DNA from 4 places in the Rhizobium sp. P1_B8 genome. Region 4 is predicted to be linked to each of the others. Evidence: predicted binding sites of a transcription regulator. Region 4 holds the regulator's gene; each other region holds the start of a gene.

Region 1 (7,091 bases), on a different contig from region 4:
CGCCGCCGCCGCCATTGACCCAGATGTTGAACCAGCCGGGATTTTTGATCGTCCCTTCCGGATTTTCGACGATGAGCGTCTCCTTGCGCGGCAAGGAGGTGTAGTCATCGGCCTTGGCCGTCGCGGTCAGGCCGAATGCGGCCAGCGCGACGCCAAATGCGAGCCTCTTCCACTGTTGCATGAACTCCTCCCTAGAAAGCGACGATCCGGCGGCCGCAAAGGCACGCATGGGCACGTCGCGGTTGTCGGTTCGCAGAGGCCTCAGGACTCAAGGTCCAGAGCTTCGGCGAACCATCCCTCCGGCTCCCTGCCTCCTCGCAGCGAGCCGAAATCTCAGCCGGTGGCCAATCGTGGCTTACCCGGCGGCGGCTGTCACACTGACAGCCGGATGACGTTGTAGGACAGCGGCTTCAGCGCCGCCCGCAACCGTCCATCCTCAATCTTTCCACTCTCGACATTGACCGGAGCGACCGTTTGCGGCCGCGCAGCCGTATTGACGGCTTCCAGATCACCGTGGGTCATTTCCACCTGCTCGACCACGCGGGCATTTCCGAAGCCTTCCAACCGCACATCGAGATCGAGCGCCGCGCTCGGATGACGATTGACGGCAAAGAAGGTCAGGGTCTTGCCGTCCTCGGAATGGACGGCCGATACGTCGAGATAGGGAACGTCGTTCTCCTCGTCGCTGTCATAGGTCGGACCATCGACGACCAGCTGCAGTGCCGAGCCGCGGCCATATCTGGAGGCGTAATAGAAGGGGTAATAGATGGTCTGGCGCCAGGCGGCGCCGCCGTCCTCGGTCATGATCGGGGCGATGACGTTGACGAGCTGCGCGATGCAGGCGATGCGTACGCGGTCGGAGCGACGGATGAAGGTGTTCAAGATGCCGCCGACCTGCAGCACGTCTTCGAAATTGTAGATGTCTTCCAAGAGATGCGGCGCATCCGGCCATTCGTCGCGCGCCAGGATCTCCTTGTCCTGCTGGTTGGAATGATACCAGACATTCCATTCGTCGAAGGAAATGCCGATCGTCTTCTTCGAGCGTTTTTTCGCCTTGATGTAGTCGATCACGCCGCCGATCGTGGTGATGTAGCGATCGAGCTTCGTCGCGCGGGCGAGATAGTTAAGCGTATTTTTCTCGCGGTTGGCAAAATACATATGCAGCGAGATATGGTCGGCGCTGTCATAGCACTGCTCGAGGACCTGGGCCTCCCATTCCGGATAGGTCTTCATATCGGAATTGGACGAGCCGCAGACCACGAGTTCGAGCGACTTGTCGAAGCCGCGCATGGCCTTCGCCGTCTCATCCGCCAGCCGGCCATATTCGTAGGCGGACTTGTGACCGACCTGCCAGGGACCATCCATCTCGTTGCCGAGGCACCACAATTTGACATCGTGCGGATTGGACCAGCCGTGCTTGCGGCGCAGATCCGACCAGTAGGTGCCGCCCGGATGATTGCAATATTCGAGGAAATTGCGGGCTGCATCCAGGCCGCGTGATCCGAGATTGACGGCGAGCATCGGCTTGGTGTTCGCCTTCTTGCACCAGTCGACGAATTCATTCACGCCGATCTGGTTGGCTTCGCGGGTGCGCCAGGCAAGGTCGAGGCGAACCGGGCGCTCCGCACGGGGCCCGACGCCGTCTTCCCAATTATAGGCCGAGACGAAATTACCGCCGGGATAGCGGCAGTATGGCGTGTCAAGATCACGCACCAGATCGAGGACATCCTGCCGGAATCCATCCTCATCGGCCGTCGGGTGTCCGGGCTCATAAATGCCCCCGTAGATCGCCCTGCCAAGATGCTCGAGAAATGAACTGTAGAGCCTGGAGTCAATGGTCGCGATGCGGAAATCGCGGTGAACCACAACGTTCGTCTTCAACGGATCCTCCCGTTTATATATCAGATATTTTGTTTTCTTGCCTCTAACTTGATATCAGGAATGTTGTTCTGTCAACCAAGTTGCGACTTTAATCATACTAATAGGGATTTCAGAAAAAACTGTCTATTTACAGTTATTTGGCTGACTTTATCGGTCGTCGCAACTGGAAAGAATCGTGATATTTAAATCAAGATTTCCGATTTTGATTTTTCAGACGTGTAGCCGCATGATGATATCGCGGCCGTGATTTCCGAAGCCGCGACCGAAAATATTGACGCCGCCAGTATGGCCGGCATTTTCTGCGATGCCGACCCGGAGCCGGATGGAGGAATGCTGGGCAAGCGCGAGATCGCTGAGCGTGACATTCGAGGCGGCCATACCGTCGATGAAGGTGCCGCGCGTGGAGATCCGCCAGGTCTTCATCATCCCATATTGCGAGCCCTCGAGCTTCCACCATGCCGGCGTGAAGGCGCCGCGCTTGTCGCCGTAATCGCCAGGGGACGTCCAGGTTCCGATCGCCATTCCATTGACCCAGAGCGTTATATCCGAAGGCCAGTCCGGATTGGTGCCCGGCACCTCGGACGACAGCTCCAGCGAGAACTCTATGGCGCGGATATCCTTGTTCAACACCTTGGCGTTGTTGGGGAATTTATATTCCACATATCCCCGGCCGAACCAGACGAGCCCAGCCTGCATGCGCTGCGGATCGAGGAAATAGTCGGGGACATCGAGGGGGCCGATGACGCTCTCGGTGGAGCAAAGACCGCACGGCGCATGGACGTCGCAACTGGTGTAGAGCCCCACCGGCATCTCGACTTCGATGATATTGTTGGCCCTTTGGGCTGCACTTTCCTCGAAGCTGATCAGAATTTCGCTGTAGATCGCCGAGCAGATCTTCTGGTTTCCCTTCCGGGCCTTCGTCAGCTGGGAATCGACCAGCCGGGCGTCTTCCAAAATCTGGATCCCGGTGGCGACAGTCGATTGAGGAAGAGAAAGGGCACGCGCGATATCGTTGATATTCATTGGTCCCTTGGCGCAGAGCAGCTTGAGCATCTCCAGCCGCGCCGGCGCCGAAAGCGCGCGTATCGCATCATTATTCTCGCCGGCGGCAATCGTCAAAAACGAGCGTTCCATCATTCCCCCACTATTTCCGATGAAATGATGTATATCTGAAATTATGATACATCAAGTGGGAATGCGTCGACGGGTTTGATTGTTATTGTTGAGAAAGACGTCATTGGTCCTGGGCATTTCTTAAAATTCCAGGCGTCCTAATGCCCGGTCGCCTCGGGCTGCAGATCGGCATCGGTCAGGGTTCTGAGGAAGGCGACGATGTCGTCGATTTCGGGATCGGTGAGGGCAGGCGCGTCGCCCGGCTTCCTGCCGAAGGGCGGATCCTGGTTGAGGTTATCCCAATAGGCCTGCGGCAGGTCGTCATATTTCCGGATCGTGCCGTCGGCATTCCTTGGATACCAACGGCCGGGATTGCTGTCGCGGGTCGCATAGAAGGAGACGACGTCGCGCAGCGAGTGGAAATAGCCGTTGTGGAAGAAGCTCTTTTTCAGCGCAACGTTGCGCAGCGTCGGGGTGCGGAACAGGCCGCAATAGTCGCTGCGCCCGGCAAAGTCGGTGCGCTGAGGGCCGCAAAGGCCGAGATCGTGATAGTTGGGATCGTTGTTGGCCGGGACCGCCATGTTGCGGGGCGCGGCGAGCCCGAGGAAGCCGAAATCGGAAAATTGCGGCGGCTCGCCGTCATTGGCGGGCTCGCTTAAGTGACAGCTCGAACAGTTGCCCTTGGCTGGGTCCTCGAACAACTGCCGTCCGCGCAGCTCCTGCGTCGTCAGCGTCGCCTTGCCGGCGAGAAAGGCGTCGTAGCGGCTGGAATAGGGATAAAAATCCGGGCCGCTCTGCTCGAAGGTGGCGAGCGCCTCGGCGGCGGCATCAAAGGCATCCTGAGGATTGTCGAACATCGTTTCGCCGAAGGCCGCCTTGATGTCGTCGGCATAGGCGGCCTTGCGCAGCTTCGCCACTACCTGGGCCGCATCCCTGTTGCCCATTTCGAAAGGCGAGAGCAGCGGGATCTTCGCCTGATCGGCACCGTGATCGACCCGGCCGTCCCAGGTCAGGCCGCCCGTCGGGCCGTTGTCGACGCTTTCGTCTCCCTCGTCCTCGGAATCGTAATAATGCTCGGTGAAAGCAGGTACCGATTGCAGGTAACGCAGCGTCGGAACAGCGCGCAACCCCGGCTGGTCCCGATGTTCGCCGCCCATTTCGACCGGCATGGCCGATGCCGGGCCGAAGGCGTGATTGGGATCATGGCAGGACGCGCAGGCCTGCAAGCCAGAGGCCGACAGCGAGGGATCTGAGAATATCTCACGGCCAAGTGCGGTCAGCGTTTCGGCTCGGGCGAAGGCCTCAGCGCGCGACGTCGGTCCGGGATGAACGCCGACAGCAGGCGCCGCGCTGCTTTGCCGCAGGGGAAGAATGGCAAGACCAAGCGCCACGGCACCCATGCCGACGGCCAGGCCGGAGCGCACAAGCCAGATGATCTTCGTCGTCATGATAAGGATTCCAATAAGTTAGTACTGGTTTCCGCCATGATCGAACCTCGCTGCAACAAATTGATGACGGCCAGTCTCCTGCGGCATCACGGCAACCCCTGATGTCACAAAGTTGATAGACGGCCGGAATAGCGTCCGAACGCCCCCGAGCGTTCTCCGCTCCCTCTAGCCAACGCCCCCCTAGCCATGAGGTACCCCCGTGAAAAGACTGAAACTCCTCCATTCGATCTGTCTCGCCGGATCGGCCATCGTGCCGTTTGCGGTGGCGACGGCAACCCATGCGGCGCCGGCCGGTTACGACAAGATCGACAATGTCGTCGTCATCTATGCCGAAAACCGTAGTTTCGATAATCTCTATGGCAGTTTTCCCGGCGCCGACGGGCTCTCGAACGCGACCGCCGATCGCGCACGCCAGCTCGACCGCGACGGCCAGCGGCTGTCCGAACTGCCGCCGGCCTGGGGCGGCCTCACCGCCAAGGGTGTCTCGCCTGCCGTCACTGAGGCGCAGTCGGCCCATCTCGCCAACGCCTCCTTCGCGATCGACGATCCGCAGGGCTTCGCAGAGGCGCCTTCGGTCATCACCCGCGACCTCTGGCATCGCTTCTACCAGGAGCAGATGCAGATCGACGGCGGCAAGAACGACAAGTTCGTCGCCTGGGCCGATTCCGGCAGCCTGGTCATGGGCCATTACGACGGCTCCATCCTGCCGATGTGGCAGGTCGCCAAGAAATACGTCATTGCCGACAATTTCTTCCAGGGCGCCTTCGGCGGTTCGTTCCTCAACCATTTCGCGCTGGTCTGCGCCTGCACGCCCTATTATCCCAACGCCGACAAGAGCCCGGCCAAGCCCACCATCGCCAAGGTGGATGCGGATGGCACGTCGCTGACGGTCGCGGAAAACGCCCCGAAGTCGGCGCTGGACGGCGCACCGAAATTCGTTTCCGACGGCACGCTGACGCCTGACTTCTACGCCGTCAACACCATGCAGCCGCCCTACCAGCCGAGCGCCAATCCGCCGGCCAAGGATGGTGACGCGGCCTATGCCGATCCGGCGGCGGCAACGACGCTGCCGCCGCAGCATGAAATCACCATCGGCGACCTGCTGTCGCTGAAGGGTGTCAGCTGGGCCTGGTATAGCGGCGCCTGGCAGGCAGCCCTGGACGGCAAGAATGCCACCCCGGTGCCGAACTTCCAGTTCCATCACCAGCCATTCAACTATTTCGCCAATTTCGCGCCCGGCACCCAGGCGCGTGCGGATCATCTGAGGGATGGTGGCCTAGGCGGTGAAGCCTTCCTTAGGGATATCGACGACGGCAAGCTGCCGGCGGTTTCCTTCTACAAGCCGCAGGGCAACCTCAACGAACATGGCGGTTATGCCGATGTTTCGAGCGGTGACCAGCATCTTGCCGATGTCGTCTCCCACCTGGAGAAGAGCCCGCAATGGGGCCATATGCTCGTCATCGTCACCTATGACGAGAATGGCGGCTTCTGGGATCACGTCGCGCCGCCGAAGGCCGATCGCTGGGGCCCGGGCAACCGCATTCCGGCCTTCATCATCTCGCCCTTCGCCAAGGGCGGCATGGTCGATCATACGCAGTACGACACGACGTCGATCATCCGCTTCATCACCGCGCGCTACGATCTGCCGGTGCTGCCCGGCATCGTCGCCCGCGACAAGGCGCTGCGCAACAACGACCGGCCGCCGATGGGTGACCTGACTGCCGCGCTCGACCTGACGCATTGACCGATCACGAGCGGCCCCGGCGCTGGCCGGGGTCGCTCTCCCTTCAGGCTTACCGTCATCGCCGCAGCAGCGGCCGCAAGGTCGCCTGCGTTTCCTTCAGCAGCGGCAGATAGCGCTCCTTCATCTCCGCCGCCGGGACGAGAGCAGCCGGCGCGCCGATATTGATCGCTGCGACCGTTTCGCCACGGTCGTTGTCGATGGGCACGGCAATGGAGCAGAGGCCGATCTCCAGCTCCTGATCGATGATGGCGTAACCCTCAGTGCGGACACGGCGGAATTCGGCGATCAGTTCGTCCGGATCGGTCCTGGTATTCGCCGTGTTTTGCTTCAGCTCGCTGCGGGCCAGGATGGCGCGGGCCTCGCTCTCGCCAAGGGCCGCGAGCAGAACGCGCCCCATCGAGGCGCAGTAGGCGGGCAGGCGGCTGCCGGGGGTGAGATTGATCGACATGACGCGGCGCTGCGAGGCGCGGGCGATATAGACGATGTCGGTGCCGTCAAGCACCGAGGCCGAGGCGCTCTGGCCGGCCTTTTCCGAGAGAAGATCGAGATGTGGCTGCAGCAGGGCCGGCAGCGGCGTCGCTGAGAGATAGGCATGACCAAGGCGCAGGATCTTTGGCGTCAGCGTGAAGAACTTGCCGTCATAATCGGCATAACCGAGCTCGGCGAGCGTCAGCAATGAGCGGCGCACGGTGGCGCGGTCAAGCTCCGTCAGCTTGGCGGCCTCGGCAATGGAAAGCCGTTGCCGCGTTTCACCGAACGCTTCGATGACCTTCAGGCCGCGGGCGAAGCCGCTGACGAAATCCGTTTCGCGCATGGGTCCAGTCTCCAATGGATTCATTCATGTTGTGCGATATATGAACAAATGTCAAATATCGCACAAATTTCTTGCCGTCCGGCCCGCCGCG
Region 2 (7,091 bases), on a different contig from region 4:
CGGAAAGGAACGTTTCCATGATCCAGATTTTCCTGAATTCCCTCGTCGCCGCTCTCATCGCATCGGCTTTCCTGACGACCGCGATATCAGCCCTCAGCAGCGGAGACCGCTCGCTCGCCAAAGTCCCAGCCAGAGTTCGGAAACAGCGACATCCAAACACCGACCGCCGGTCTTGATCCAGCAAATGAAATAAGCGATGGCGCGTCTCCCGGCGCGTCATCGCTTTGAATCTGCCGATAATCCGTATTACCGACTCGAGGAATGGAATTGCCTAGGCGAAGTATTGCCCACCATTGGCCGTCAGCGTCGAACCGGTGATGAAGCCGGCATCGTCGGAGACGAGGAAGGTGACGCAGCGCGCGATCTCTTCCGGTTCGCCGAGACGGCCGACGGGGATCTGCGGAATAATGCGTTCATTCAGCACCTTCTCCGGCACGGCAAGCACCATTTCCGTTCCGATGTAACCGGGGCAAATGGCGTTGACGGTGATGTTCTTGTTTGCCCCTTCCTGCGCCAGCGCCTTGGTGAAGCCGAGATCGCCCGCCTTGGCCGCCGAATAATTCACCTGGCCCATCTGGCCCTTCTGCCCGTTGATCGACGATATATTGACGATACGGCCGAAGTTGCGGTCACGCATGCCGGTCCAGACCTGATGCGTCATGTTGAACAGGCCGGTGAGGTTGGTATTGATCACCTCGTGCCACTGCTGCTGCGTCATCTTGTGGAACATCGCGTCGCGGGTGATGCCGGCATTGTTGACGAGGATTTCGACAGGCCCGATCTCGCTTTCGATCCTGGCAATTCCCTCGCCGCAGGCGAGGTAATCCGAAACATCCCATTTGAACACCGGAACGCCGGTGACATCATGGAAGGCTTTGGCCTTCTCGTCGTTGCCCGCATAGCTGGCCGCGACCCTGTATCCGGCGTTTTTCAGTGCCATGGATATTGCCGCGCCGATGCCGCGTGTACCCCCAGTGACCACAGCCACTCTGCTCATGTTCCGCTCCCCTTTTGTTTTTCGCCCCGCCGCGTGGCGGGATCTTCAATCAAACATGGATCGTATGCTATTTAAAGCGCTTCAAAGCACATGGCCACACCCATGCCGCCCCCGATGCAAAGCGTGGCAAGACCTTTCTTCGCACCGCGGCGCTTCATTTCGAACAGCAGCGTGTTGAGAACGCGCGCGCCGGAGGCGCCGATCGGGTGGCCGATCGCGATCGCCCCGCCGTTGACGTTGACGATCGACGGATCCCACCCGAGATCCTTGGTGACGGCGCAGGCTTGCGCCGCGAAGGCCTCGTTGGCTTCAACGAGATCGAGATCGTTCACCGACCAGCCGGCCTTCTCGAGCGCCTTGCGCGAAGCCGGGATCGGTCCGGTGCCCATGATCTGCGGATCAACACCTGCCGTTGCCCAGGAAACGATGCGAGCGAGCGGCTGGATGCCGCGCCGGACTGCCTCCGCTTCACTCATCAGCACCGCCACAGCGGCACCATCGTTGAGGCCGGACGCGTTCGCGGCCGTAACCGTGCCGTCCTTGTCGAAGGCCGGGCGCAATTTCCCCATCGCCTCGAGCGTGGCGCCGTGACGGATATATTCGTCAGCATCGACCGTAACGTCGCCCTTACGTGTCTTGATGACGTAAGGGATGATCTCGTCGACAAAGCGGCCGGCCTTCTGCGCTGCCTCCGCCTTGTTCTGCGAGCTGACGGCGAATTGATCCTGGTCGTCGCGCGAAAGCTGCCACTGGCGCGCAACATTCTCGGCGGTGATGCCCATGTGGTAGCCGTGGAAAGCGTCGGTCAAGCCGTCCTTGATCATCGTGTCGATCATCTTCATGTCGCCCATCTTGACGCCGCCGCGCAGATGCGCGGCATGCGGGGCCATCGACATGGATTCTTGGCCGCCGGCAACGATGATCTTGGCGTCGCCGGTGGCGATCTGCTGCATGCCGAGCGCAACCGCGCGCAGCCCCGAGCCGCAAAGCTGATTGACGCCCCAAGCGGTCGCCTCCTTCGGAATGCCGGCCTTCATCGCCGCCTGGCGGGCCGGGTTCTGGCCCTCGCCGGCGGAGAGCACCTGGCCGAGGATCACCTCGTCCACCTCGCCGGGATCGACGCCGGCGCGCTCGAGCGCGCCCTTGACGACGGCCGCCCCGAGCTCATGCGCGAGAACCGTCGCGAAAGCGCCGTTGAAAGCGCCGACTGCTGTTCGCCCTGCACTGGCGATGACGATGGATGGATTGCTCATGGGGACGCTCCTCGTTTTCGTCTCACTTACATAAGTGGAAACTGGCAAAGCTTGGAGCACAAGTCAAACGCGAAGACCGGCTGCCGTCATTTTTCGGCAGCAGCCCGCGAAAGCCCGATTCATCTGCTCTGTGAAAGGTTTGCCGCATCGCACAAAGAGATTGTCACCGGCCTTCTTTTGCGTTTACAGTCTCAACTGGAGGAATATCCATAAATCAGACGGGGGTTCAGGAGACTGATATGGCGAAGCATGAGGGTCAGATTGTTATCAAGAAATACGCCAATCGCCGCCTATACAACACGGGCACCAGCACTTACGTGACGCTGGAAGACCTGGCGGAGATGGTGAAGAAGGGCGAAGAATTTACCGTACAAGATGCAAAAAGCGGAGATGACATCACCCATTCGGTGCTGACCCAGATCATCTTCGAACAGGAATCAAAGACCGGAAACACACTGCTCCCCATCTCCTTCCTGCGCCAGCTCATCACCTATTATGGCGACCAGATGCAGATGGTCGTGCCGAGCTTTCTCGAACATTCGATGCGCTCCTTCACCGAACAACAAGCCCAGATGCGCGAGCAGGTGACCCGCGCTTTCGGCGAAACGCCGCTCGGCAAGAACCTGCAGTTGCCGATGCAGATGGTCGAGGACCATGTTCGCCGCAACACCGAGCTGTTTCAGCAGGCGATGCAGATGTTCTCGCCCTTCATGACGCCGCCTGCCAAGGAAAGCCGCAAGGCCGAGGCCAAGGATATCGACGAGCTGAAGGAACAGCTCCGCGCCCTTCAGAACAAGCTCGACAACCTATAGTCCGATCGAGACATCCCGCCCGGCGCTTCGGATCGACACGGCAAAACCGCCGATGACATCGATCAGAGCGATCGTCATCAAAATGAAGAATACCTGCGTCGCAGCATCCCGGACGAGCAAAAACTCGACCAGGAAGGCGATGAAGACCAGCATCGACAACATGTGGTTGACGAGATTGCCGGGACCGGTCCTGGTCGCTTTGAGGATTTCGAAGAACAGCACGACAAGTGCGATGACGATGAAAAGATCGCCGAGCGCCATGCTCCAGATCGCGCCCGAGATCATCGACAGCACGATGATATCATGCTGCAGTGCCGGAATGCCGCCATCGCCCATCAGGCCCAGCATCGCCAGATTGTAAAGAATAAACGGGATAATCATCAGGGGCATGGCGGCTATCATCGGCAATCTCCCAGCGCATCATGCTTTCCGAAAATCGGATGCGATTTTCGGAAAGCATGATGCGTAGCTTCAAAGTGCTACAGCGTCCTTTGCGCGTCTGAAAAGACGCGCGGCACAGTAGCGCGCAAGAAGAATACTGCCGCAAACCGTTGTCTGACTGCAAGTCATTGCAAATATTATATTGTCGAAATGCAAAAGGCCGGCATGACGCCGGCCTTGAAACTTCGATCGGACAAGCCGGATCGGGAAATTATGCGCTTTCCTTCGGCGTCAGGACCTGGCGGCCGCGATACATGCCGGTCTTCAGGTCGATATGATGCGGGCGGCGCAGTTCGCCGGAATTCTTGTCTTCGACGTAGGTCGGAGCCTTCAGTGCGTCTGCCGAACGGCGCATACCGCGCTTGGACGGGCTTGTTTTTCTCTTCGGTACAGCCATTTCACTTACTCCACTTGCGGGCAAAACATTCCCACGGCCAGACTGGCGGCCGAAACGGACATGTCGCGATTTCGGAATTTGGCGCGCTTATACATGCAAGGGGTGGCCTTGACCAGTCCCCATGCGTATTTTTTGCGAAGCCGATGATTCCAGGCTCAGACTTCGTCTTCCGGCACGATCCAAGGCTCGGCGCGGGCCGCCTCTTCCCATTTCCGCCAGGCCGGATGCGCCTTCATGGTCTCCATATAGGCCAGGATATCGTTTCGGCTGACGAGATCATAGATGTCGAACCGGTTGACGACAGGCGCAAACATCGCATCCGCCCCGCTGAACGCACCAAACAGAAACGGTCCGCCGGATTGCTGCAGCAGGTCGCGCCAGATCGTCTCGATACGGCTGATATCGGCGTCGACACCATCCGGCAGCGCGATCTTGCCCTTCGGCCGGCGGATATTCATCGGGCAGGCGCTACGCAGCGCCCGGAAGCTCGAGAGCATTTCCATCGAAACCGAACGGGCGAGCGCCCGCTCGGCACGATCCCTCGGCAGAAGGCCGGCGTCCGGATAAAGCTCGGCGACATACTCGACGATCGCCAGCGATTCCCAGATCTTCAATGCGCCGTGCTGCAGGATCGGCACCCGCCCGGTCGGCGAAATCGCCTTGATATTGGGATTGCCACTGGGATAGTCGAAGGGGATCAGGACTTCCTCGAAATCGACGCCGGCGCCCGTCAGCGCCATCCAGGGCCGGAACGACCAGGAAGAGTAGTTCTTGTTGGCAATGTACAGCGTCGGTTTATCCATGGGCCTCTCCCGTTCAGGCTTCGAAATCGAAAATCAGCAATTCGTGGAAATGGTTCATATCCTCGAACACGCAGAATGCCGGCGGGGTCAGCTCGAGAACAGGGGCCTTGCGGCGGATATCGTCGGCCACCTCATCGAGCATCGCCTGCCAGCGCGGCAAGGCTTCATCCTCCAGCCGTTCGATCGCATAGCCAAAGGTCATGTGGAACTTGTATTCCTCATGGCTCGGCTGGCGATAGCCCAGAAGATCAGCCAGCGCATTACGCCAGGCGCGCATGACCCTGCGGTCGTTCTCCGTCGCCCCGTCGACGAGCAGGCCCGACGGGCGAGCGTCGACGATGGCGACCTTGAAGGGATCGAACATCGAGAAACCTTCGAGCCTGGCCGCCATCAGCGCGGTCATGTCTTCGATCGGCGTATCGAGTGGGAGGTCGCCCGGCCAGGAATCCTGCCGGCGCCTGGTCTCGATGACACCTTCGAAAAGCGTCATGTGAATGCTTGATATCGGCGTGAAGAGGAACTGCGGGGCCTCGGGCATCGCCAGATATTTCTCACGCGCCTCGATCAGCGCCGTCTGCGTCTGCGAGCCCTTCTCGAGATGGCAGACGATGGTGTTGCCGGCTTCCGGCAGAAAGCCGCCGACCTTGCGATAGCGGCTGCCGAGATGGGCGGGCGGGGTCGGATTATGCCTCTCCGAATAAAGGAGAAGCTCGGGCGAAAACGTCGTGGTGGTCATGGGCGACTCGGGGGCTCTGGTTGGACTGCATTCGCCCATATGGCAGAACCAAGAATGTCAGATGACACTTGCCGCTTCTAGAGCATGATGCCGAAAAGTGTGAGCGGTTTTTGGACGATATCATGCGCTAACTATATAATTTAGAACAGGATTCAGATTTCAGGCAGAACCCGGACTGAAATCTGAATCCTGCTCTAACGACAAGTTCTGATGTCAATCATAAATGCACCTGATGTAATCGCCTGAACCTTGCGCGCGTCTCTCGATGACGCCGGCGAGCCGGCGAAGGCCTCGTCCGGGCTTGCCGGCATTGCGGTCGATCGGGTTTGGCAGCGAGACGGCAAGCAGCGATGCCTGGCGCCGCGTCAGCTTCGAGGCCGGCACCTTGAAATGATGCTGGGCCGCGGCCTCGATGCCGTAGATGCCGGGACCCCATTCAGCAATGTTGAGATAGATTTCCATCAACCGCCGTTTCGACAGGACGAAATCCGTGGTCACCGCGAGCGGAAGTTCCAGCGCCTTGCGCACGAAGGAGCGGCTGTTCCAGAGGAAGAGGTTCTTCGCCGTCTGCATCGGAATGGTACTGCCGCCGCGTGTCGCCTGACCTTTCAGCGTATCCTCGACCAGCATGCGCATTTCCGCCCAGTCGACGCCGCCGTGAAAGCAATATTGCCCGTCCTCCGACATCATCACCGACTGCACCACAACCGGGGCGATATTATCAAGCGACACCCATTGCCTGTCGTAACCACGCAGCAGCACGAGATCACGCAACATCAGCGTCGAGACGGGGTGAATGAAGGGCAGCAGATAGAAAAAGATCAGTGCATAGGGAAGGATCAGCAAGATCAGCACGGCAAGAACAATGCGTTTCAACACACGCCGGTCTTCGAACCATCGCCGACGAGCCGGCATGTCGACGCTGTCCTCTCTCTCTGGCGCTATATCCAATGTCCCCAAGTCCGATTTCGCTCCTGTCGTTCTCATAACGCCTGTGCAGAGCTTATGCCAGAGTGCGCGGCGAATCTTGCTGCCGCCATCGACAATTCCGTTGCAAGCCCGTGGGCGCTCATGCCAAACAGCGCCCATGGACGCGAACCGGAACACTTTCGAGACGAGGCTGAAGAACAACGCCCACGAGATCGAGGCGCTGCTCGACCTATTGCTCTCGCCGAGCACTCTTTCCGATGAAATCGCCAGGCCCGAGACGCTGCGCGATGCCATGCATTATGCCGTGCTGAACGGCGGCAAGCGGCTGCGCCCGTTTCTCGTCGTCGAAAGTGCAGCCCTTCTCGGCGGCGACGCAGAGGCGGCACTTCGCGTCGGCGCCGCCCTTGAATGTGTCCACTGCTATTCTCTCGTGCATGACGACCTGCCGGCCATGGACGATGACGACCTGCGCCGCGGCAAACCGACGGTACACATCAAGTTCGACGAAGCGACGGCAATCCTCGCAGGCGACAGCCTGCTGACCTACGCCTTCGACATCATCGCTGCGCCGGAAACGACCCTTCCCGATACCAGCAAGGCATCGCTGGTGCTGGCCCTTGCCCGCGCAGCCGGTCTCGGCGGCATGGCCGGCGGCCAGGCGCTCGATCTCGCGGCAGAAAAGCAGGCCCCCGACGAAGCCGGCATCATCCGCCTGCAGGCGA
Region 3 (7,091 bases), on a different contig from region 4:
GCGTGCCGCTCGCCCTCAGATAATCGCCGGCGTGGAAGACCAGCTCATAGGTACCGGCTCGAAAATTTTCGCCAATGAGGATAGGGCCGCCATCAACCCGGCCGTCGGCATTGGTCTCGACCGTCTTCAGATGCCTGCGAATCTCGCCGTCGAGCTGAAAAAGATCGATCCTCAGGCCCTCGGCCGGCTTGCCGAGGGCGGTGTCGAGAACATGCGTGGTCAGTCCGGTCATGGGGCTGGCTCTTTGATGATAAAAGGGGCTTCGAAGAAGAATTCTTCCAGATTGTTGCCTGGCCCGTCGCGGTCGACGACCAGGAAGTCTGAGGCTTGGTCGAGCGCCATCAGCGGATGATGCCAGACATTGCGGCGGTAGTTTACGCCCTGGTCGCCGCGCGCCAGAAACACCTGCGGCCTGCCCGGGCGGCCGTTCTCGTCCTCGGAGACGACGACGAGAAAAGGACGGCCCGAGACCGGCGAGAAACTCTGGCTGCCGAGGGGGTGGCGCTCCATCATCCCGACGTCATAGGGGAAGCTGCGCGGCTGTCCGCGAAAGAGGTTGATGATGACGCCTGCGCCCTCGCCCGTCGCATCAGCGGTGGCCAGCGCATGAAAACGCTCCGTCGTGCCGCCATTGATGAACCGCATCGAGGCCGGATCGGCCTCAATCACCTCGCCGAAGGGAGCGAAGGCGGATTTGGTGAGCGGGCGGATCTCGAGAAATTCGGACATGGCTTCATTCGCCTTGGGCATGCCAGTAACGGACCGCATCGATCGCGGAAAGAAGCTCCGGCAGCGTGCGATAGGTCGCCTCCCATATGTTCGACGGACTGAGATCGAAGACTTCCTCGAGGATAAGGTTACCCATGCCACAGATTCTCGTCCATGGCAGATCGGGATGCTCAGTCGCAAATTCCGGATGGTTGACGAGCAGTCGGGACGCCGCCGCACCGATGGTGAAGTGGCAGAAGGCAACAGCCTTGAAGGTGAGCTTGTCCCCGGCGAACGCCGCCTCATCCATTCCGCCGACGAAAGACAGCGCTTCGGATGCCGCCTCATACATTTCATTGAGATAGTCGATGGCGCGCCGCTCTTTCATTCAGCCTCCGGCAGCATCGATGTCAGCCGCAGCAGCGCGATCCGTTCGACCTGCGCCGTCGCGGTCACAAATTCCTCATGCCGATCATTGCCGATCCGTGTTTCGAACGCCGACAGGATATCGTCCTTGCCAAGCCCCTTGACGGCGATGATGAAGGGAAAGCCGAATTTTTCGACATAGATCGAATTGAGTTCGGTGAATCGGGCATACTCGGCTGGGCTCAAGCGATCGAGACCGGCGCCGGCCTGCTCCTTCCGGCTGTCCTCGGTGAGTTCGCCCGATATCGCGAGGCGCCCAGCAAGGTCAGGATGGGCGTTGAGCACGCCGAGACGCTCCTGCGGGCTTGCCGCGCGGAAGATGGCGGTTAGCGACGCATGCACGCCGGCCGCCGTCAGCGGCTCCATCACGGGGCCGGCGTCATAGGCGCGCTCGGCGATGAAAGGCGAATGTTCAAAGACGCCGCCGAAGCGGGAGACGAAATCCTCGCGCGACACCATCAAAGCGCTTCCGGCTGATGGTGCTTGTGCCAGTGTTCGGCGATCTCGATGCGGCGTGGAATCCAGACATTGTCGTGCTTCAGCACATATTCGATGAAGCGTTTCAGCGCCGCTGCCCGGCCGGGACGTCCGACGAGGCGGCAATGCAGGCCGACTGACAGCATCTTCGGGCTGCCCGTCTTGCCTTCCTCATAAAGCGTATCGAAGGCATCCTTCATATAGGTGAAGAACTGATCGCCGGCATTGAAGCCCTGCGGCGTCGCAAATCGCATATCATTGGTTTCAAGCGTATACGGAATGATCAGGAAGGGTTTCCCGTCGACGCCCTTCACCCAGTAAGGCAGGTCGTCGGCGTAGGAATCGGAGGAATAAAGGAAACCGCCCTCCTCCTGCACCAGTCGCAGCGTGTTGTCGGAAGGCTTGCCCTGATACATGCCGTAGGGCCGCACGCCGGTGAGTTCGGTGTGCAGTCGCACGGCTTCGAGGATATGTTTGCGCTCCAGATCTTCGGGAAAATCCTTATATTCCAGCCACCGGTAGCCGTGGCTGGCGATCTCCCAGCCGGCCTCCTTCATCGCGGCAACGGCCTCGGGGTTGCGGGCCATCGCCAGCGTCACGCCGTAGACGGTCGCCTGCACCTTGAGATCGGTGAACATGCGCCAAAGCCGCCAGAAGCCGGCACGCGAACCATATTCGTAGATCGATTCCATGTTGAGGTTGCGCTGCCCTGGCCAGGCGGCCGCACCGACGATCTCCGACAGCAGGTTTTCGGAAGCTGGATCGCCGTCGAGGATCGAGCTTTCGCCGCCCTCCTCGTAGTTGATGACGAACTGCACGGCGACGCGTGCCTCGTCCGGCCATTTCGGATCGGGCGTCAGACGCCCGTAACCAACGAGATTGCGCGGATAAGTCTCGGATACCATCAAATCACCTTCTGAAAAGACGGGGAACGGTAGCATCCGCAGCCGGAATGTCGAGACGGAAACTGCTCGGCCGGATTTTGCCTTTGCGGCACAAGGCTTTAGCTCATCAGCATCCTTAGGCGATTTTGCGCGCGCTGACCTTGCCCATCGGATGCAGCGAGTGAACGCGGAAAGGGCCGCCGGTGCCCTCCTCTATCATCAGCGCCACGTTCGAAACCGTGACAGGCTCGGTGAGGACAGGCTCGAAGATTGTCCGCAACACCGGCTCGAGGCGCGGCATGTCGATCGCGTTGACGGGACCCGTCACCGGCATATGAAAGCGGAATTCCTCCATCACGTAGGGATTGCCCCAGCGATGCAGATTGGCAAATTGCGTCGCCGATAGCCCGTCCGGATCGCTGCGTTCGATCTCAGCCTCGCTGAGCGGCGCGCGGAAACGATCGAATTCCTGCACGATCGCCGAAGCGAGATACTGGATCTGCTCGCAGGGAGTGCTCGGCAGCAGGCTGTAGAAATTGCCGAGCCGGGCGACTTCGATGCGCGGAATCTGGAAGGGAACAAAGGTCCCGGAAAAACGCATCAGATCGCGCAGGAGTTGCGATTCGGGCATGTCGCGGGACAAGTGGAACGGCGCCTTCAAAACGCCGTGAAATCCGTAGCGCCGCGGCACGGCGGTATGGAAGGCGATCTCGTGAATGCCGAGGCCACGGACTGCCGGAGGCTCCATCATATCGCCCGAAAACACGTTTCGGCCAAGCCAATTGGCGGCCACGAGCGACAGCGGATCGCTCGCCGGCGGCGTGAAGCAAATGGCATAGCGCATGCAATTTCCTCCATCAAGGAAGTGAGCGCCGGTGAGATCCGGCGCTGTCGATGCGCAAGCAGATAGGTGATTTGCATGACAGAATAACGAAACGCAGCGCCGCCTAATTCACGTTTAACGTGAAGCCGCGGCGATGTGGCTTGAAATTGCGAAGCTTTCCGGCAGCAGAAATCCGCAGTCTGTATCGCCTGCGATACATATCGCCGCCTCCGCCAGCCGGTGGGCGAGGCCGAAGCTGACCTTGAAGCCGCCGGTCAGCGCGATCAGGCGCCGGTGATCGGGATGGCGGCCGATCATTGGATCCCGGTCGATCGCCTTCGGACGAAGCCCGGCCCAGCGCTCGACAACGGGAGCGTCGCGAAGCGTCGGCACGATGCCGCGCGCCGCCTCGATCAGCACGTCGAGCTGGGCGTCGGTCGAGCTGGGATCGTCAAAACTGTTCTCGCTGGTGCTGCCGATTGCCACGTGCCCGCCCTCATGCGCGATGACATAGAGCCCGTCGAGAAAGATCGTCGGCAGCGCCGGGTCAATATCGGCTTTCAACAGTGCTGCCTGCCCCTTGACCGGCTGGCCGAGCGGTTGTTTCAGCCCCGGCGTCAGTTCTTGCAGCAATGGAAAGGAGCGATGGCCGGCGGCCACGATGCAGTGACTGAAAGCGATCGTTTCACCGTTGATTTCGGTCGTGCCGCGATCAGGGTCAAGGCACGCAACCGTCGCATGCTCCAGGATACGAACATGCTTTGCTCGCCGAAGGAAGGCGATAAGCGCTGCGATCAGCAAGCGGGGCGCAACGCGCGCGGCGAGCGTGTCGTGCACGAAGCCGCTCTCGCCGGCGGACGCCTCGATCCAGCCGTTGACCGGTGGCCTGTCGAGCACATGCCAATGGAAGCGGCGCTCGCCCACCCGCCAATGCTGTTCAGCGTCCTCGAAATGGCCGCGCGCTATTTTTTTGAGATGCGGCTTCGGCAGCGGGATCAGCCGTCCGGACCTGTTATACCCGGCGGAAAGCCCGGTCTCGGCTTCGAGCGCTGTGATTTCGGCTTCGAGCGAGACCAGTGCATCGAACTGGAACTGCTTCTTCTCCGACCATCGGTCCGGCATATGCGGCATCAGCGCGCCGAGCAGGCCGCCGCTTGCACCTTCGCCCAACCTGCCGGCGTCAGCAACAAGAGTACGGATGCCCCGGCGCTCGGCATGGACGGCCGCCCAGAGCCCCATGATGCCGCCGCCGACGATCAGCAATTCTGAGGATGATTGACCTGAGACCGGCTGAGGACTATCGGCTTTTTCCATGACAGACGTGAACCCCGATCAGATTGGCGCGGGCGCGCCGCAGCCGCTCGAATGGCGCGACGGCGATATGCCCTATTCCACCGCCTTTGGCGATCATTTTTATTGCCAGACCGATGGGCGGCTGGAATGCGGCCACGTTTTTCTCGCCGGTAACGGCCTGCCGGAACGCTGGAACGGGCAGAGATTCCGGATCGGAGAACTCGGCTTCGGCACCGGCCTGAACTTCGCCGAAACCTGGCGGCAATGGAAGCTCCACCGTGCCGACGGCCAGCACCTGCATTTCACCTCCTTCGAACTCCACCCGATGCGCGGCGAAGAAATCGGCCGGGCGCTGTCGCACTGGCCGGAGATCGATGCCGAACGTCAGGTGCTGACGGCGGCTTGGCCGGAAATACCGGTCGGTATCGTGCGACTCGATCTCGACGCCCAGACGACGCTCAGCGTCGTATGCGGCTATGCCTTGGACGGCGTCGCGGCAGCCGAAGACGACTTCGACGCCTGGTATCTCGACGGCTTCGCCCCGTCGCGCAACAGCGATATGTGGTCGGAGGAACTGATGCGGCTCGTCTGTGAGAAAAGCGCAGCCGGCGGCACTTTCGCCACCTATGCGGCGGCCGGCTTCGTGCGCCGCAATCTCATCGCCGCGGGTTTTGCCGTCGAGCGCCGCCAGGGCTTCGCCGGCAAGCGCGAAATGCTCTGTGGCATCAAGGCATCCCCCAGTCAGCGCGCAGATCAGTAGCTGGTGCGCTCCGGCTGCTGCTCGCTCGTTCCGAGCCACTGGCGGATTTTTTCCTCGAGCAGCTCGGGACTGATTGGCTTCGACATGTAGTCGTCCATGCCGGCATCGAGGCAGAGCTCGCGGTCGCTTTCGAGCGCATGGGCGGTGACGCCGATGATCGGCACCCGGTGCCCCTGCCCGTTTTCGCGCGCGCGGATCGTCTGGGTCGCCTGATGGCCGTTCATGACGGGCATTGAGACGTCCATCATGATAATGCGCGGCGTATACCGCTCCCAGGCGGCGACCGCCTCCTCGCCATTGTCGACGACGAGGAAGGAAAGACCCGTGCCTTGCAGGATCTGTGTGAAGACGATCTGGTTGACCTCGTTGTCCTCGGCGACGAGCACGTCGACGAATTCAGCGGTTCGCTTCTGCGGCGCAGGCGCGGGCGCCTGCACGGCCACTTCCGTCTGCAGCCGGGCAATCTCGGCCTCGGATGCCTGCTTGACGCGGCTGGCGCGCACCACCTCGACGACCGTGTTGCGCAGCACGTTGGCGCGCGCCGGCTTCATCAGATGCGCGTGGCCGTTCAGCGCCGCGAATTCCTTTTCCGTGCCGGAAATATCCATCGACGTCAGGAAGATGATCGGCAGTTCGACGAAGCGGGGATCGGCTCGTAGCCTGCGCGCGACATCGGCGCCGTTCATATCGGGCATGTGATAATCGAGCACGACGGCATCGACGGTGACGCCGAGATTGGCCGCCGCCTCCAGAATCGCAAGACCGGTACCGCCGCCTTCGGCGGCCACGCCGTCGAAGCCCCAAAGGGACAGCTGTTCGGTCAGGATTCGCCGGTTCACTTCATTGTCGTCGACGACGAGGATGCGCGCACCCTGCACGTTGATCGGCAACGGCTTCGGCTCAAGGCGGGCGGCCGCAACCGCAAACGGCAGGTTGACGGTGAAGACCGAACCCTTGCCCCATTCGCTCTCGACATTGAGATAACCGCCGAAGAGGTCGACGAGCCCGGCGGTGATCGCAAGACCGAGGCCTGTACCCTCATGCCGCCGGGTCGATGAGGCGTCCACCTGCGAGAACTTGTCGAAGACCGATTCGAGCTTCTCCGGCGGAATGCCGATACCAGTATCCTCGATGCGGATACTCGCCATGATCTCGCCGCCGGCGGCCGGCTGGAAGCCGACATCGACAAAGACATGGCCGCGCTCGGTGAACTTGACGGCGTTGCCGACGAGATTGGTGACGATCTGGCGGAAGCGCCCGGCGTCGCCAATGACCGCAGCGGGCAAATCGGGCGCGGCTCGCACCAGGAGCTCGATGTTCTTCTCGGCGGCGTGCGAGGACAAGAGTGTCGCTACGTCCTCCACCGCTTCGGTGATATCGAAGGCGGCTTTGCGCAGTTTCATCTGCCCGGCATCGATCTTCGAGAAGTCGAGGATATCGTTGATGATCGTCAGCAGCGCATTGCCCGACTTGACGATGATATCGACGAAGGTCTTCTGGCGCGTATCGAGATTGGTCTTGGCAAGCAGTTCCGCCATCCCAAGCACGCCGTTCATCGGTGTGCGAATCTCGTGGCTCATATTGGCGAGGAATTCGGATTTGGCGCGGTCGGCTGCTTCGGCGCGCGACAGCAACTGGCGCAGTTCCTCTTCGCGGCTCTTGAGTTCGGTGACATCGGTAAAAAGCGCCACCCAATGCTGTCCCCGGCTGACCGTTGCAT
Region 4 (7,091 bases):
GATCGTTATGTCTGGGGTTACCGGATTGTCATCAGCAACAATTCCGGCATCGCCGTTCGGCTGGTCAACCGTTACTGGAACATCACCGACCAGAACGGACAGGTGGACGAGGTCACCGGTCCCGGCGTCGTCGGCGAGCAGCCGCGGCTCAGCCCCGGCGACACCTACGAATATTCCTCCGGCTGCCCGCTCGACACGCCCTCAGGGCTGATGTTCGGCCATTACCAGATGGAAACGGATGAAGGCGAGATGTTCGATGTCGACATCCCCGCCTTCTCGCTGGATTCCCCGGGGCTGCTGCGCGTGCTCAACTGACGTGTGACGCCATAGGCCGTACACCTCTGCCCAAGAGATCGCCGACACTGGCCCCTCATCCGGCTGCCGCCACCTTCTCCCCGTAAACGGGGCGAAGGGACCATGCCGCGACCTCTCCGTTCCTCACCCAGCTCTTGCGGGGCACGTCCCCTCGCCCCGTTTACGGGGAGAGGGTTAGGGTGAGGGGCAGCCATTAATGCGAACGGAGCCTATTCAGCCGGCTGAAGCTCGGCCGGCTCGAAGCGGTAGGTGGTCGAGCAGAATTCGCAGGTGACGGCGATTTCGCCGTTTTCCTGGCTGGCCTCGATCTCCTCGGCCGAAAAGCCTTTCAGCACACCCTTGATCTTGTCGCGCGAGCAGCTGCAGCGATCAAAGACGGCGCGCGGTTCATAGACGCGCACGCCGCGCTCGTGGAACAGGCGAAACAGCAGCCGTTCGGTGCCGACAAGCGGGTCGGTGAGTTCATCGGCGTCGATGGTCTCGACCAGCGAACGGGCTTCGACCCAGGCATCGTCCTCGCCATGCGGGCGGTTGCCAGTGTCGCCGTCGCCGCCGTGGAGATCCGGCTGGCGCATGCGCTCCGGCGCTTCCGGCAGGAACTGGGCGACGAGGCCGCCTGCCCGCCAGCGATGGCGCGGCTTGCCGGCATCGTCACGATCGAAGAGTTCAGCGGCGGCAAGGCGGACGCGCGTCGGGATCTGCTCCGACTGGCGGAAATAGACGCCGGCAATTTCTTCGAGCGTAGTGCCGTCGAGCGCGACGATGCCCTGGTAAGGCTGGCTGAACTTGCCCTGGTCGATGGTGAAGGCGAGCACGCCCTTGCCAAGCAGTTGCTCCGGCTCGGTTTCACCAGACTCGATCGCCTTGTTGAGCAGCGCCTGATCGAAACGGGCATAGGCGCGGACATTTTCCGGCGTCGAGAAATCGGCGACGAGGAGATCGACCGGGCCATCGCCCTTGGTCTGCACCGTGAACTTGCCGTCGAACTTCAGCGAGGTGCCGAGCAGCACCGTCAGCACGACGACTTCGGCAAGCAGCCGGGCAACAGGTGCGGGATAATGATGACGCTCGAGGATCGCATCGAGCATCGGGCCGAGCTGGACGGCGCGACCGCGCACATCCAGCCCCTCCACCTGGAAGGGGACGACATGGTCATGTCTGTGACTCGCGACGTCCGATTATGGTTCAGATCGCGCCCAGGCACCAAGCAAGAATCGACTTCTGCGCATGAAGACGGTTTTCCGCCTCATCGAAGACCACGGATTGCGGACCGTCGATCACTTCGTCCGTCACTTCCTCACCGCGATGGGCGGGCAGGCAATGCATGAACAATGCATCATTGCCGGCTTTGGCCATCAAGGCCGCATTGACCTGATAAGGCTGGAAGACATTGTGACCCCGGGCCCGATGTTCCTGATTCATGGAGACCCAGGTATCGGTCACCACGCAATCGACGCCGGCGACCGCACGGTCGGCATCATGGCAGAGCATGATTTCGGCGCCCTCATTGCGGGCCCAGTTCAGATAGTGATCCTTGGGCTCGGAGCCAAGGGGTACGGCCATGTTCATGCGGTAGCCGAAACGCGCGGCCCCCTCGACCAGCGAATGCAGCACATTGTTGCCGTCGCCGGTCCAGGCGATGGTCTTGCCCTTGATCGGGCCGCGGTGCTCTTCGAAGGTCATGATGTCGGCCATGATCTGGCAAGGATGGGTGTCATCCGTCAGCGCATTGATCACAGGCACGGTCGCATGCTCGGCAAGCTCGACCAGCCGCGAATGTTCGGTGGTGCGGATCATGATCGCATCGACATAGCGCGACAGCACCTTGGCGGTGTCGCCGATCGTCTCGGCGCGGCCGAGCTGCATCTCGGTGCCGGACAGGAACAGCGTTTCGCCGCCGAGCTGGCGCATGCCGACGTCGAAGGAGACGCGGGTGCGCGTCGACGGCTTCTCGAAGATCATCGCCAGCATCTTGCCGGCGAGCGGCTTGTCGCCCTTGCCGGCCTTGAAGGCCTGCTTGCGGGCGAGCGCATCGTTCATGATGGTTCTGAGATCGGCTGATGTGACCGCCGAAAGATCGAGGAAATGTTTAGGAGCCATAGTCTTCTTACCTGTGCTGCGCCCGAAGGCGGCAATCTCGTCAAGCCGTCTTCTTGACCTTGGAGGCGCGAATGCTCTCGGCGGCGCGCTCGATGCGGGCAAGGCCCTCGCGGGCTTCCTCGGCGGTGACCACGAGGGGCGGAAGAAGGCGGATGACATTGTCGCCGGCGGGCACGCCGAGCAGATGGGCGGCGCGGATCGCCTGCAGCAGTTCGGCTGAGGGAACGGCAGCCTTGACGCCGAGCAACAGCCCCTCGCCTCTGATATCTTCGATCACATCGGGATAACGATCCTTCAGTGAGGCGAGGCCCTGGCGGAAGACCAGTGCGACGTCGCGCACATGCTGGAGGAAGCCATCGGCAAGGATGATGTCGAGCACGGCGCTGCCGACGGCCATGGCGAGCGGATTGCCGCCATAGGTCGAGCCATGCGTGCCGGCCTTCATGCCGGAGGCGGCCTCTGATGTGGCAAGGCAGGCGCCGAGCGGGAAACCGCCGCCGATGCCCTTGGCGACAGCCATGATGTCGGGGGTCACGCCCGCCCATTCATGGGCGAAGAGCTTGCCGGTGCGGCCGACGCCGGTCTGGACCTCGTCGAGGATCAACAGCAGGCCGTTGTCGTCGCAGAGCTGGCGGAGCGCCTTCATGAACTCGGTGGTGGCAGGACGGACACCGCCCTCGCCCTGCACCGGCTCGATGAGAATTCCAGCCGTGGCATCGGTGATCGCGGCGCGGACCGCTTCGATGTCGCCGAAAGCCACCTGATCGAAACCCGGCGCCTTGGGGCCGAAGCCTTCGAGATATTTCTCTTGGCCGCCGGCAGCGATCGTCGCCAGCGTCCGTCCGTGGAAGGCGCCTTCGAAGGTGATGATATGGAAGCGCTCGGGATGGCCCTTGGAAAACTGATAGCGGCGCGCCGTCTTGATCGCGCATTCGAGCGCCTCGGCACCCGAATTGGTGAAGAACACCTTGTCGGCGAAGGTGGCGTCCGTCAGCCGTTTTGCCAGACGTTCCTGACCGGGGATCTCATAGATGTTCGACAGGTGCCAGACCTTGTCGGCCTGCTCCTTCAGTGCGCCCACGACATGCGGATTGCTGTGGCCGACTGACGTAACGGCAACGCCAGCGCCGAAATCGAGATATCGCTCGCCGCTTTCGGTGATCAGCCACACGCCCTCGCCTCGCTCGAACCGCAGCGGGGCACGAGAATAGGTGTCATAAAGCGGCGCGGCTTCAGCCATGGCGCGATCTCCATCAAGTTGCCGGGCAATGACTCCGGCTAAGGAAACCAGGCCCGAAAAATCAAAAATGCCGCCTTGCGGCGGCGAGGGGCACTATTTCCTTTTCGCGCTGCAATGTCAACAAAACTGCGCCCTTAGCGTATGCAGCAAGGGTGTACAGCGGCATTTTCAGTCTTCAACAGGCATTATTGCAGAAATGCCACGCAGAGGCAGCAAGTTGGGGAAAACTACGAATTCGATTCATCCGGATTCATGCGACTCTTGTCACGGAGTCAGCCTCACACTAGGTTAAAGATCAATTACTAGACTGCATGCGGCGGAACTAGTCACCAAAATTGATCAAGCGTTTCTTGTTTCGGAGCTCCCGGGACAACGGTGAGGGATTCTGCCATCACCAACGCAAAAGGTGGAGACAGGGCATGAACTGGACAGACGAGCGGGTCGAGAAACTCAAGAAACTTTGGGCCGAAGGACTGAGCGCCAGCCAGATCGCTGCGCAGCTTGGCGGAGTCAGCAGAAATGCGGTCATCGGCAAAGTGCACCGGCTGAGCCTTCCAGGCCGTGCCAAGGCCGGCGGCACCAACACCGCCGCACGAACGCCGAAGCGCAATACATCGGCGCCGCGCGCACCGAACTATGCCTCACGGGTCGCCACGCGCACCGTTACCCGCCAGCAGGGCGCGACCATGCTGAAGGAAGAGATCGAGATCGAAACGATCGAGGAAATGGAATACGTGCCGAGAGGCAACGTGGTCGTGCCGATTTCCCGACGCCTCGGCCTGACGGAACTGACCGAACGCACCTGCAAGTGGCCGGTCGGCGATCCGCTGAAGGATGACTTCCATTTCTGCGGCTGCGAATCCCCCGACAATTCGCCCTATTGCAGCTACCACCAGAAGCTTGCCTACCAGCCGGTCAACGAACGCCGCCGGGCGGCCGCGCGGGCCAGCTGAGCGGGCTATTATCGTCAGACATAAATAACGGGCCAAGTGGCCCGTTTTTTTATGCAATTTTGGTTCGTGCCAATGGCTGCCCCTCATCCGGCTGCCGCCACCTTCTCCCCGTGAACGGGGCGAAGGGGCATGCGGCGCCCTCTCCGTTCCCAGCGCGCGCTCGTGTGGCACGTCCCCTCTCCCCGTTTTTTACGGGGAGAGGGTTGGGGTGAGGGGCAGCCATCAGCGCAAACCGGACAGCAGCGGGACAAAGCCCTCAGGCTTCCATCGAATAGCCGGCGCCGCGGACGGTGCGGATGACGTCCTGCATGTTGGAAAAATTCAGCGCCTTGCGCAGGCGGCCGACATGGACGTCGACGGTGCGCTCGTCGACATAGATATCGTGGCCCCAGACGCCGTCCAGAAGCTGCGAGCGGGAGAAGACCCGGCCCGGCGACGACATCAGGAATTCCAGCAGGCGGAATTCGGTGGGGCCGAGGCGGACTTCGCGGGTCTTGCGATGGACGCGATGGGTCTCGCGGTCGAGCTCGATGTCACCGCATTTCAGCACCGTCGACAGCACCTCGGGGCGGGCGCGCCGCAGCATCGCCTTGACGCGGGCAACGAGCTCGGGGGTCGAGAAGGGCTTGACGACATAATCGTCGGCGCCCGTCGACAATCCGCGAACACGCTCGCTCTCTTCGCCGCGCGCCGTCAGCATAATGATCGGCAGGCGCTCGGTTTCCGGCCGCATGCGCAGGCGCCGGCAGAGCTCGATGCCGGAGACGCCAGGCAGCATCCAATCGAGGATGAGAAGATCGGGCGTGCGCTCCTGAAGCCGCATTTCGGCTTCGTCGCCACGAAGGATGGTATCGACCTCGAAGCCTTCCGCTTCGAGATTGTAGCGAAGAAGCACGCTGAGGGCTTCCTCGTCTTCAACAACTGCAACTCTCGGGATCATGCGTGTCGGTCTCCTCGCGCATGATCCTTAAACCGGGGGTGATTTAAGCAATGCATCCTGCGCAAATTCAGAAATTGGCTGCGACCTCTTGCGCGCCCGGACGGGCGCGCACGCAGGTGGCGGGGTGTGGGCGGTTATTCCGTGACCGCGCCGACGGTGTTGGCGCTGTCGTCCTTCGGACGGTCGCCTTCCGGCTGCGCGCCTGTCGTCATGTAATAGATCGTCTCGGCGATGTTGGTGGCGTGGTCGCCGATGCGCTCGATGTTCTTGGCGCAGAAGAGAAGATGTGTGCAGCTGGTGATGTTGCGCGGATCTTCCATCATGTAGGTCAGGAGCTCGCGGAACAGCGAGGTGTACATCGCGTCGATCTCATTGTCCCGTTCGCGGATCGCATTCGCCTTGTCGGCGGAACGATTGGTGTAGACGTCGAGCACTTCCTTGAGCTGAACGAGCGCCAGCTCGGACAGATGCTCGAGGCCGCGAGCGAGCTTGCGGGGAACGCCGGTGCTTTGGACGGCGATGACGCGCTTGGCGGTGTTCTTGCCGAGGTCGCCGACACGTTCGAGATCGGCGGCGATGCGGATCGAACCCATGATTTCGCGCAGGTCCGAAGCCATCGGCTGACGGCGGGCGATGGTGACGATCGCCTTGTCGCCGATTTCGCGTTCGGCGTGATCGAGGATCACGTCGTCGGAGATGACCTTCTGCGCCAGCGCGGTATCGCCGTTGACGAGAGCGCGCACGGCTTCGCTGACCATCTGCTCGGCCAGGCCGCCCATTTCGGAAATCCGCCTGGACAGGAACTTCAAATCATCATCATAGGCAGAAAAAATATGTGTCGATGCCATGGGGCTTTATCCTCGAATAACGGGAAGGCTTGGTGTCGCCAAGATCAGCCGAAGCGACCCATGATGTAGTCCTGGGTGCGCGGATCGTCGGGATTGGTGAACATCTTGTCGGTGTCGTTCTCCTCGACGAGATTGCCGAGGTGGAACATGGCGGTGCGCTGCGAGACGCGCGCGGCCTGCTGCATGGAGTGGGTGACGATGACGATCGTGTAGTTCTCGCGCAGCTCGTGGATCAGCTCCTCGACCTTGGCGGTGGCGATCGGGTCGAGCGCCGAGCAGGGCTCGTCCATCAGGATGACTTCAGGGCTGACGGCGACGGCACGGGCAATGCAGAGGCGCTGCTGCTGACCGCCCGACAGGCCGGTGCCGGATTCGTGCACGCGGTCCTTGACTTCGTTCCAGAGACCGGCGCGCTGCAGGCTGGTCTCGACGATCTGGTCGAGATCGGCCTTCGACATGGCAAGGCCATGGATGCGCGGGCCGTAGGAGACGTTTTCATAGATCGTCTTCGGGAACGGGTTCGGCTTCTGGAAGACCATGCCGACGCGGGCGCGAAGTTCGACGACGTCGATATCGGGATCATAGATATCGTCGGTATCAAGCGTGATCTTGCCGGTGACGCGGCAGCCGTCGATCGTGTCGTTCATGCGGTTGAGGCAGCGCAGGAAGGTCGACTTGCCGCAGCCAGACGGGCC

What was found. Region 4 encodes PhoB, which activates phosphate uptake and scavenging genes when phosphate is short. Its sites were predicted from a motif close to TGTCATNNANCTGTCAT; they were not measured.
Region 1: a site for PhoB is predicted at 4,495-4,511, ahead of AC1D2N_RS33910 (acid phosphatase). Genes of this name have one in related genera too.
Region 2: a site for PhoB is predicted at 5,490-5,506, ahead of AC1D2N_RS24790 (DUF1868 domain-containing protein). Genes of this name have one in related genera too.
Region 3: a site for PhoB is predicted at 3,415-3,431, ahead of AC1D2N_RS01320 (DUF1045 domain-containing protein). Genes of this name have one in related genera too.

The regions. Positions count from the first base shown of each region.
Region 1 is NZ_JBFTZZ010000046.1:21,159-28,249, reverse strand. It holds gene AC1D2N_RS33930 (ABC transporter substrate-binding protein) at 1-181, opposite strand, end outside; gene arfA (arabinosylfuranosidase ArfA) at 373-1,881, opposite strand; gene AC1D2N_RS33920 (ArsR/SmtB family transcription factor) at 2,092-3,018, opposite strand; gene AC1D2N_RS33915 (cytochrome-c peroxidase) at 3,153-4,442, opposite strand; gene AC1D2N_RS33910 (acid phosphatase) at 4,642-6,186, shown strand; gene AC1D2N_RS33905 (IclR family transcriptional regulator) at 6,242-7,000, opposite strand.
Region 2 is NZ_JBFTZZ010000023.1:38,793-45,883, reverse strand. It holds gene AC1D2N_RS24825 (hypothetical protein) at 18-176, shown strand; gene phbB (beta-ketoacyl-ACP reductase) at 272-997, opposite strand; gene AC1D2N_RS24815 (acetyl-CoA C-acetyltransferase) at 1,069-2,250, opposite strand; gene phaR (polyhydroxyalkanoate synthesis repressor PhaR) at 2,490-3,062, shown strand; gene AC1D2N_RS24805 (hypothetical protein) at 3,057-3,464, opposite strand; gene rpmF (50S ribosomal protein L32) at 3,715-3,900, opposite strand; gene AC1D2N_RS24795 (glutathione S-transferase family protein) at 4,056-4,703, opposite strand; gene AC1D2N_RS24790 (DUF1868 domain-containing protein) at 4,717-5,439, opposite strand; gene mtgA (monofunctional biosynthetic peptidoglycan transglycosylase) at 5,653-6,390, opposite strand; gene AC1D2N_RS24780 (polyprenyl synthetase family protein) at 6,527-7,091, shown strand, end outside.
Region 3 is NZ_JBFTZZ010000001.1:280,641-287,731, reverse strand. It holds gene uraH (hydroxyisourate hydrolase) at 1-232, opposite strand, end outside; gene AC1D2N_RS01340 (ureidoglycolate lyase) at 229-729, opposite strand; gene AC1D2N_RS01335 (HepT-like ribonuclease domain-containing protein) at 734-1,096, opposite strand; gene uraD (2-oxo-4-hydroxy-4-carboxy-5-ureidoimidazoline decarboxylase) at 1,093-1,593, opposite strand; gene puuE (allantoinase PuuE) at 1,593-2,516, opposite strand; gene AC1D2N_RS01320 (DUF1045 domain-containing protein) at 2,632-3,339, opposite strand; gene AC1D2N_RS01315 (NAD(P)/FAD-dependent oxidoreductase) at 3,454-4,632, opposite strand; gene mnmC2 (tRNA (5-methylaminomethyl-2-thiouridine)(34)-methyltransferase MnmC2) at 4,631-5,371, shown strand; gene AC1D2N_RS01305 (PAS domain-containing hybrid sensor histidine kinase/response regulator) at 5,365-7,091, opposite strand, start outside.
Region 4 is NZ_JBFTZZ010000004.1:91,031-98,121, reverse strand. It holds gene apaG (Co2+/Mg2+ efflux protein ApaG) at 1-315, shown strand, start outside; partial or broken gene AC1D2N_RS07325 (Hsp33 family molecular chaperone) at 525-1,472, opposite strand; gene argF (ornithine carbamoyltransferase) at 1,501-2,415, opposite strand; gene AC1D2N_RS07315 (aspartate aminotransferase family protein) at 2,456-3,655, opposite strand; gene AC1D2N_RS07310 (GcrA family cell cycle regulator) at 4,075-4,608, shown strand; gene phoB (phosphate regulon transcriptional regulator PhoB) at 4,865-5,548, opposite strand; gene phoU (phosphate signaling complex protein PhoU) at 5,683-6,396, opposite strand; gene pstB (phosphate ABC transporter ATP-binding protein PstB) at 6,441-7,091, opposite strand, start outside.